2 regions of the Blautia hansenii DSM 20583 genome follow, and region 2 is predicted to be linked to the other one. Evidence: predicted binding sites of a transcription regulator. Region 2 holds the regulator's gene; the other holds the start of a gene.
The links. Region 2 encodes NrdR, which represses ribonucleotide reductase genes. Its sites were predicted from a motif close to CACAANATNTTGTG; they were not measured.

Region 1 (4,219 bases), 360 kb from region 2:
ATGAAACAAAATCTTGAAGAAAATCTTTCTTACATAGACTTACGTTCTGCGATTTCAGCCATCTTTGCCGTATTTAAACGAGTATCCCCATGCACACGACTGTAAGACAGGTATCCGTTCATTCTGTCAATTTTTGTCAAGTTCTTAGAACCGCATACCGGACACACATCCATTTCCAATTCTTCGTGTCCGCAATCATCACAATATGCAAGAGAAAGATTGACTCCCTCATAATAACCCAAATCCATAGCACGTCTGACTAAGGCACGGATTGCATCCACATTATACCCGATAGGGTAGCGCACATACTGAATTTTTCCGCCGTTGCAAAGCTCCCAAAATCTACCTTCACAATCCTGCTTTTCAATCGGAGTGATGTCTTCTGTTACATGACAATGGAAGCTGTTACTTACATAAGGTCTGTCAGAAACCCCTTCCACAATACCGTATTTCTTTCTGAACTGTTCTACCTGAAGTCCGCAGAGGCTTTCTGCCGGTGTGCCGTAAATTGCATACAGATTACCGTCTTCCTTCTTGTACTGCTCCACCTTTTTATTGATGTACTGAAGTACCTCTAACGCAAACTTTCCATCTTCACGAATGGATTTACCGTTATACAGCTCCTGAAGCTCGTTTAAAGCTGTAATACCGAAAGATGCCGTCATAGGCTTTAATAACGGTTTAATCTTATCAGAAGGTTTTAAATTACCGCCGTAAAATCCGCCTTCACAGTAAGCAAGAGGATTGGTAGATGCTTTCATCTCTCCTAAGTAATCATAAGTACGGATATGAAGATTGCGGATCATTTCCAGATAAAAGTCAAGCACTTCATAGAAATCCTTGTCCTCTGAACGTGCCTTTGCCAAAATCATAGGCAAATGAAGACTTACCGCACCTACATTAAATCTTCCCACAAATACAGGAACATCATTGTCATCTGCCGGTGTCATACCGCCTCTTTCATACCAAGGGCTTAAAAAGGCTCTGCATCCCATAGGACTGATAACTTTCTTATATCGCTTATACATGCTGGATATGTATCCCTTTCCGCTTAAAGAAAGCCAATCCGGATACATGGTCTTTGCGGAACAGGAAATTCCAGCTTCAAAGACATCCTCGCCTTCCTTTCCTTCTCCATGAATATTTTCATCATATAAGAATACGATTTTCGGAAACAGCACCGGTTTTTTGTGCCCTTCTTTTCCCTGTCCCTCTTTATGTACTTCTAAAAGAGAAATACTGCACATTTTCTCAAAACGTTCCATTCCCAGCCCCAATGTCACGGTAACAAAAGGATAATCGCCTCTGGAAGAACCAACGGTATTTAATTTATATTCAATTCCCTGCCAGCCCTGATCAAAATCACGGCGAACCTTGTCCATGGCATACTGATGTGCTCTCTCCTTTGCAGGCGCCCAGTCAGCATCTACGTATTTCAAGAATTCCTCGCAATATTTGTGATAGCTTTTCTCTGCATAAGGCGCAAGGATTTTATCTACCTCCGGTACAGTAAACCCGCCATACTGCTGCGCTGCCGTGCTTAAAATAATGTCTCCCATAACGTCAAAAGCAGTGTCCAGCGTCTTTGGCTCGTTATACCATACATTTCCCATTTCAAAGCCGCCCCGCAGCACGTTTGCCACGTCAAACAGACAGCAGTTCATGGTGTCCAGACGTGCGGATTGGTCATGAATATAAATATATCCGTCTTTACATGCCTGAAGCTCGTTTCTTGTCATAAAGAATTTTCGATACAATTCTTTGTTTAATTCATTGAAAATAAGACTTCTCTTTGTAGCAACGAGAGCACTGTCTGTATTGGCATTGCTCTTATCGCCGATATATCGGATGGACTGGCTCTTTGTATAAACCTCATCCATCATGTGAATAAAATCATGTTTGTAATTGCGGTAATCACGGTAGCTTTTTGCAACCGCAGGATTTACCTTTTCCAGTGCTCCCTCTACAATATTGTGCATATCCTGAATAGAGATTTCTTCCTTCTCCAAGGACTGCGCTTTTTCCTCTGCGTATTCACAAAGAAAATCAATCTCATCCTTTTTAAAGTCATACATAATTCTGGATGCAGATTTGTTCACTGCACGCACAATTTTCTGGATATTGAAATCCTCTTTTGTTCCGTCTTTCTTAATTACATACATCATCACTTTCACCTCATAAACTTTTGTAACACTATATCTGGTATTTCATAATATTTTTTCACTTTTGTTTTCACAACATTTTGTATTCCACAGTATACCATTTTTTCTTCCGAAAAGAAAGGGGAAATATTGCACAATTCTGTACCATTTATATCCATTTTCCTTTTCAAATCCATTGTTTAACGTGTTTTTAACACTCCGAGGAAGATAAAAATTTTTTATTTTTAAAGGAAAAACATGGGTTTTTCAGGTTATGGAAACCAAAGTCGATTTTACATTATCCAAAGTGCACAATTTTCTTTTTGTCAAGAGCATTTGATAAAAAAGATTGCATTGCTGCGCATCCTTGCGGAGCATTTTTGTTTCATAGGACGCAATTTCCTATGAAACAAAAAAATAAGAGGTTTCCCCCTTATTTTTATCGTGTCACGTTATTTAACCATTTATAAGTTTTATACCGATATATGGAAAACGGTATTTTAATAATTTCATCACTGCACAGCAGAATATACACCCAAGGCATTGGAATTCCAATGACAAAAGCTCCCACTGCCGCTCCTAAAATAGAGCAAAGCCACATAACGCCCACATCCAAAATCAGTCCAAACCGTGTATCTCCGCCGGCACGAAATACCCCTACAATCAAAGTAGTGTTAATGGATTGTCCCACTACATAGTAAGACATAATAAACATCATAGCTGTAAGATAGCTTTTTGCCAGCGGTGTCAGGTTCAGCATACTTCGCACAAATGGGGAAATCGCCAATATGAGCAATCCGCCGCCGATACCGCATACAATGGCAATTTTGACGAATTTCTTTCCGTATTCCCTTGCCAGCTCTTCTTTTTTCTCACCAATGGCTTTTCCAATCATAATTGCCGTTGCACTGGAAATACCAAATCCGATAACCATAGAAAGCTGTCTGCACACCTGCGCCACAGAATGAGCTGCTACCGCAGAGCTTCCCAAATGCCCTACAATCGCTGAAATCGCAGCCATTCCCGCTCCCCATGCAATTTCATTTAAAAGCACAGGTAAAGCATAGGTAAAGAAATCCTTTGAAAGCGCTTTATCCTTTACAAACCAGTCCTTAAATCGGATTTTCACCACATGGTTTATTTTCACTGCATAAAATACCACAATCACCACTTCAACGGCACGGGAACAGAGTGTTCCGAGAGCCGCCCCTGCCGCTCCCATAGCCGGTGCCCCGAAAAGTCCGAAAATAAAGATTGCGTTTAAAACAATATTTGCCGCAAGAGAAGTTCCATAGACAACTGTCGCTATGACAACTTGCTCAATGCTTCGTATAATGTTTAAATATACATTTGTAAAGGCTGACAATACATAAGAAAACGCCACGATTTTCAAGTAACTGACACCTGCGGCAATTACTGCTTCATCCGCCGTAAAAATACGCATTAGCTGATACGGGAAGAAAAATGCCGCTGCCGCAAACACAATTCCCGCCAGAATGGAAATGCGAAAAGACATTCCCATGACCTTTTCAATGGTTCTCGTATCCTTTTTCCCCCAGTACTGCGCAGTCAAAACACAGGCGCCGGAGGTAAGCCCAAAATACAGCAGGGATAAAATAAAGTAAATCTGATTTGCCAGCGATACTCCCGACAACGCCGTTTCCCCTACTTTTCCCAGCATAATAACGTCTGTGGAGGTCACTCCTACATTAATGAGGTTCTGAACCGCCATAGGCATAACCAGACGAAATACATGGGAATAAAACCTCTTATCCTCAAGACTCATCCTTTTTGTAAAAATCATTTTCCTTCAATCCTTTTCTTAAATTTCAATTTCACCTTCAAACACAACCTCTGCGGGTCCTGTCATATAAACAAAGTTTTCTGCTCTGTCCCAGAAAATTTTTAAATCTCCGCCCAAAAGTCTTACGGTCACTTCATCTTCTGTATATCCGTTTAAAACAGACGCTACTGCCACAGCACAGGCTCCTGTTCCGCAGGCTAAGGTTTCCCCGCTTCCTCTCTCCCATACGCGCATTTCTACGGTCCTCCTGTCAATCACACGGACAAACTCTGTA
Region 2 (4,219 bases):
GGTTTTATAAAAAAAATGAAAACTCTCTTAAGAAAAATTAAAAGAAGCTTATCCTAAATAAGATTTTAAAAGTAAAAAGGTATTTTTTACACCGTCTACGTGGCTTCGCTCATAGCCATGGGAGGCGTAGACACCTGCACCGATAAGCCCGTGACGCACATCATAGCCTGCCCGCAGAGCCGCTTCTGCATCCGAGCCATAATGAGGATAAACATCTACGGCAAAATCTGCTCCTGCATTTTTTGCAGCAGAAATTAAATCACTGACAAGCTGGTAATTATAAGGACCGCCGCTGTCCTTGGCACAGATAGATACCTGATGCTCTTTACAATTTAAGCCGTCTCCCACGCAGCCCATATCAACCGATAAAACCTCTGTGACACCCGCAGGAATAGAAGCAGAGCCTCCATGTCCAACCTCCTCATATACGGTGAAATGCTGATAGAGCTTTCTTTTTGGACAAATTCGGTTATCCTTTAAATATTTGGCATAGCCCATTAAAATAGCTGCACTTAATTTATCATCCAGAAAACGGCTTTTGATAAATCCGCTTTTGGTAATGGTTGTGCGTGGGCAGAAGCAAACAATATCCCCTGTCATAATACCCAGCGCTTCGGTGTCTGCTTTTGAGAAAACCTTTTCGTCAGGGACAATTTCCATGACATCAAAACTTCTGGAAGTTTCATCGTATTTTCCGTTTACATGAATGGAAGCATTGCAAAGCTGGCACGTACCTTCATAAGCGCCGGAAAAACGTGTGATAATTTTACAGTTTTCCCCTTCTGCATTATTGGCATTCATACCTCCCAGCGGAGAAATGGCAAGTCTGCCGTTTGCTTTAACCTCTGTAACAATAGCGCCCAGCGTATCCACATGAGCTTCCAGAAAAACGGCATTTTCAGCATCTGTTCCGCCTAAATCTACCAAGACGCCGCCTTTTACCGTCTGTGTGGGAGTATAGCCCATTGCCTTATATTCATCCATGAGATAGTCCGTTACATTTTTTGTATAGCCTGTCGGGCTGTCAATGGACAATAATTTTTGTAATTGTTCTAAAATATAATCCGTGTATTTTTCCATGATTTCAATCCTCCTATTGCTCCCATTGTAGCTTTTCCGTTATATTACGTCAAGAAAAAGAAAATTGTAGTAGAAAAATTCATTCATTCCATATATAATAGAAATAGTATGGACATATTAAAGACAAGGAGGAATATAACCCATGTATGATATGAAAATTTCAGACTCTGTTGTGTATATCGGAGTAAATGATAAAACCATTGATTTGTTTGAAAGTCAGTATAAGGTACCAAATGGAGTTTCTTACAATTCTTATGTAATTTTAGATGAAAAAGTAGCTGTTATGGATACTGTGGATAAACGTGCCACAGAGCAATGGATGGAAAATTTATCTCAGGCGTTAAACGGCCGCAGTGTGGATTACCTTGTAGTCTCTCATTTAGAGCCGGATCATGCGTCTAATGTTCAGAAATTAGCTGAATTATATCCGGATATGAAAATTGTGGGAAATGCAAAAATCTTTTCTATGCTTCCTCAGTTTTTCAGCATGGACCTTTCAGACAGAAGCGTTGTGGTAAAAGAAGGAGATACTTTAAGCCTTGGAAGTCACACCTTACAGTTCTTTATGGCGCCGATGGTTCACTGGCCGGAGGTTATGGTAGAGTATGAACAGTCTGAAAAAATTCTGTTTTCCGCAGACGGATTTGGAAAATTCGGCGCTCTTGATGTGGAAGAAGACTGGACAGACGAGGCCAGAAGATATTTTATCAATATTGTAGGAAAATACGGCACACAGGTACAGAATTTATTGAAGAAAGCGGCGACTCTGGATATTCAGACAATTTGTCCCCTTCATGGACCTGTTTTAAAAGAAAATCTGGGCTATTATATTGAAAAATATCTTACATGGAGCAGTTATGAGCCGGAAGAGGAAGGCGTGGTAATTGCTTACGCATCTATTCACGGAAATACGGCAAAAGCAGCCGAAAAGATGGCTGAGATTTTAAAAGAAAAAGGTGCGAAGGCAGTTTGCTGCTTTGATTTGGCGAGAGATGATATGGCAGAGGCAGTAGCAGAAGCATTCCGCTATGACAAGCTGGTAATCATGTCTCCGACTTATGACGGAGCGTTGTTCCCTTGCATGGAAGACTTTTTATATCACTTAAAAGTAAAAACTTACAAAAAGAGAACCGTAGGTATTGTGGAAAACGGTTCATGGGCGCCTATGGCCGGAAAATTGATGAAGGCTTATCTGGAAGCAATGAAAGACGTTCAGATTTGTGAGCCGGTTGTCAGCATCAAATCTGTAATGAAAGAAGCTGATGAGAAAAATCTGGAGACTCTGGCAGAGGCTTTACTGGGGTAAGAAATCAAAATCTGTGGAGATAAAACTACAAAAGACAGGAGGACTTTGCCATGAAGTGTCCGTTTTGCGGTCAGGAAAATACAAGAGTTATCGACTCAAGACCTGTACCGGATAATAATTCTATAAGACGAAGACGTCAGTGTGATGAATGTGGGAAGCGTTTTACAACGTATGAAAAAATTGAAACAATTCCCCTTGTGGTAATCAAAAAAGACCAGAGCAGAGAGCAATATGACCGTTCGAAAATTCAGGGAGGCGTTACACGTGCCTGCTATAAACGACCGATTTCCGTAAAGAAAATCGAAGAATTGATTGATGATATTGAAACCGAAATTTTCAATAAGGAAGAGCGGGAAATTCCAAGTACACTGATAGGGGAAATTGTTATGGACAAGCTCAAGGAGCTGGATGCAGTGGCTTATGTCCGATTTGCGTCTGTATATCGGGAATTCAAAGATATTGATACCTTTATGGACGAATTAAAGAAAATGATGAATTAAAAAGGGAGTTGTTGCTTTAAAAATATTCGAGATATGAATTTAAAGCGACAACTCCTTTGCGTTATATTGTCTTACATTAAGAATTCAATGAGATTTTCGTAAATATCCTGACTTTTTTCCTTCCAGTTCATACAGACGGCAGCAGCAGCTTCTTCTGTGGGAACTGCTATGGTTAAATCTACCACGGAAAAGTCATTTTTTTTCAAACGACAGCGTACGTGATAACCTTCGATTTCACTTTTGTAATAATCTGCAATAGCAGATAGTTCTTCTCGCATCTGAATAATATTTTCTTTGAAGAAAGCAGAAATATCAGATTTAATCCCATCGGAAATCTGATCCTCAAAGTAGGACAGTGTCTGTTTACCCTGAGCAGTAATCTCAAAGTAAGAGGAGTTTCGAATGGTTTTGGACTCAATCAGCTCTGAGTCAATCAGCTCTGAAATTGCCTGCTGGAGATGGAAATAGGTGGTATAGCCTTTATCCAGCACAAAACCGGATATCTGAGCATTCGTAAGCGGAAAATCCACTTTTTCCAACATATACAGAATAATCAGTTTATAGAGTGTGAGTGGCTCTGACATGACTTAATCCTCCTTATTTTCCATTGGTTTATATTGTTTTCCCTGAAAAGCGTGCCGAAGCTTACATTCTCGGTGAAGGGTGTTTAGAACGGTTCTTTTTGCGCTGCTCCATAGAGGGGCAATGAGCAAATCCTTTGGACCGTCACCGGTGAGACGGTGAATGACAATTTCCGGATTAAGATGCTCCAGACAGTCTATGACAAGCTCCAAGTATTCCTCCATAGAGTATACCTGAAATTTTCCTGCCAGATAATCCTCTGCCAAATCGGTTCCTTTTAATACATGAAGAAGCTGCAATTTAATGCCCTGAATATCCCCGTGATTAAGATATTCTATGGTAGATAAAATATCGTTTTTGCTTTCGCCGGGAAGCCCTAAAATGGTATGTACAATCACATCCAGATTTCTTTTTCGAAGCTCTGAAACAGCCTGTTCAAAACAGGAAAGCGGATAGCCCCGACGAATATATCGGGCAGTGGTTTCGTGAATGGTTTGAAGACCTAATTCCACCCATACAGGCTTTTTTTGATTTAACTCATCCAGAAGCTGTAAAATATCTTCACCCAGACAATCCGGTCTGGTTCCGATAGAAATTGCTACAATATCAGGGTGTGAAATCGCTTCCGTATAAATTTTTCGTAAGTAATCCACAGGAGCATAAGTATTGGTGTAGGCTTGAAAGTAAGCAATAAATTTTGCTACGCCCCGCTTTTGCCGAATAGAAGCTGCCTGCTTTTCAATCTGCTGTG

Region 1: the regulator NrdR is predicted to act here: its motif matches at 2,192-2,205, upstream of nrdD (anaerobic ribonucleoside-triphosphate reductase).

The regions. Positions count from the first base shown of each region.
Region 1 is NZ_CP022413.2:480,006-484,224, reverse strand. Features, by position in the region: gene nrdD (anaerobic ribonucleoside-triphosphate reductase) at 30-2,165, opposite strand; gene CGC63_RS02375 (MATE family efflux transporter) at 2,581-3,945, opposite strand; gene dapF (diaminopimelate epimerase) at 3,964-4,219, opposite strand, start outside.
Region 2 is NZ_CP022413.2:842,822-847,040, forward strand. Features, by position in the region: gene CGC63_RS04270 (M42 family metallopeptidase) at 49-1,080, opposite strand; gene CGC63_RS04275 (FprA family A-type flavoprotein) at 1,223-2,386, shown strand; gene nrdR (transcriptional regulator NrdR) at 2,437-2,886, shown strand; gene CGC63_RS04285 (DUF4364 family protein) at 2,958-3,470, opposite strand; gene mnmL (tRNA modification radical SAM protein MnmL/YtqA) at 3,474-4,219, opposite strand, start outside.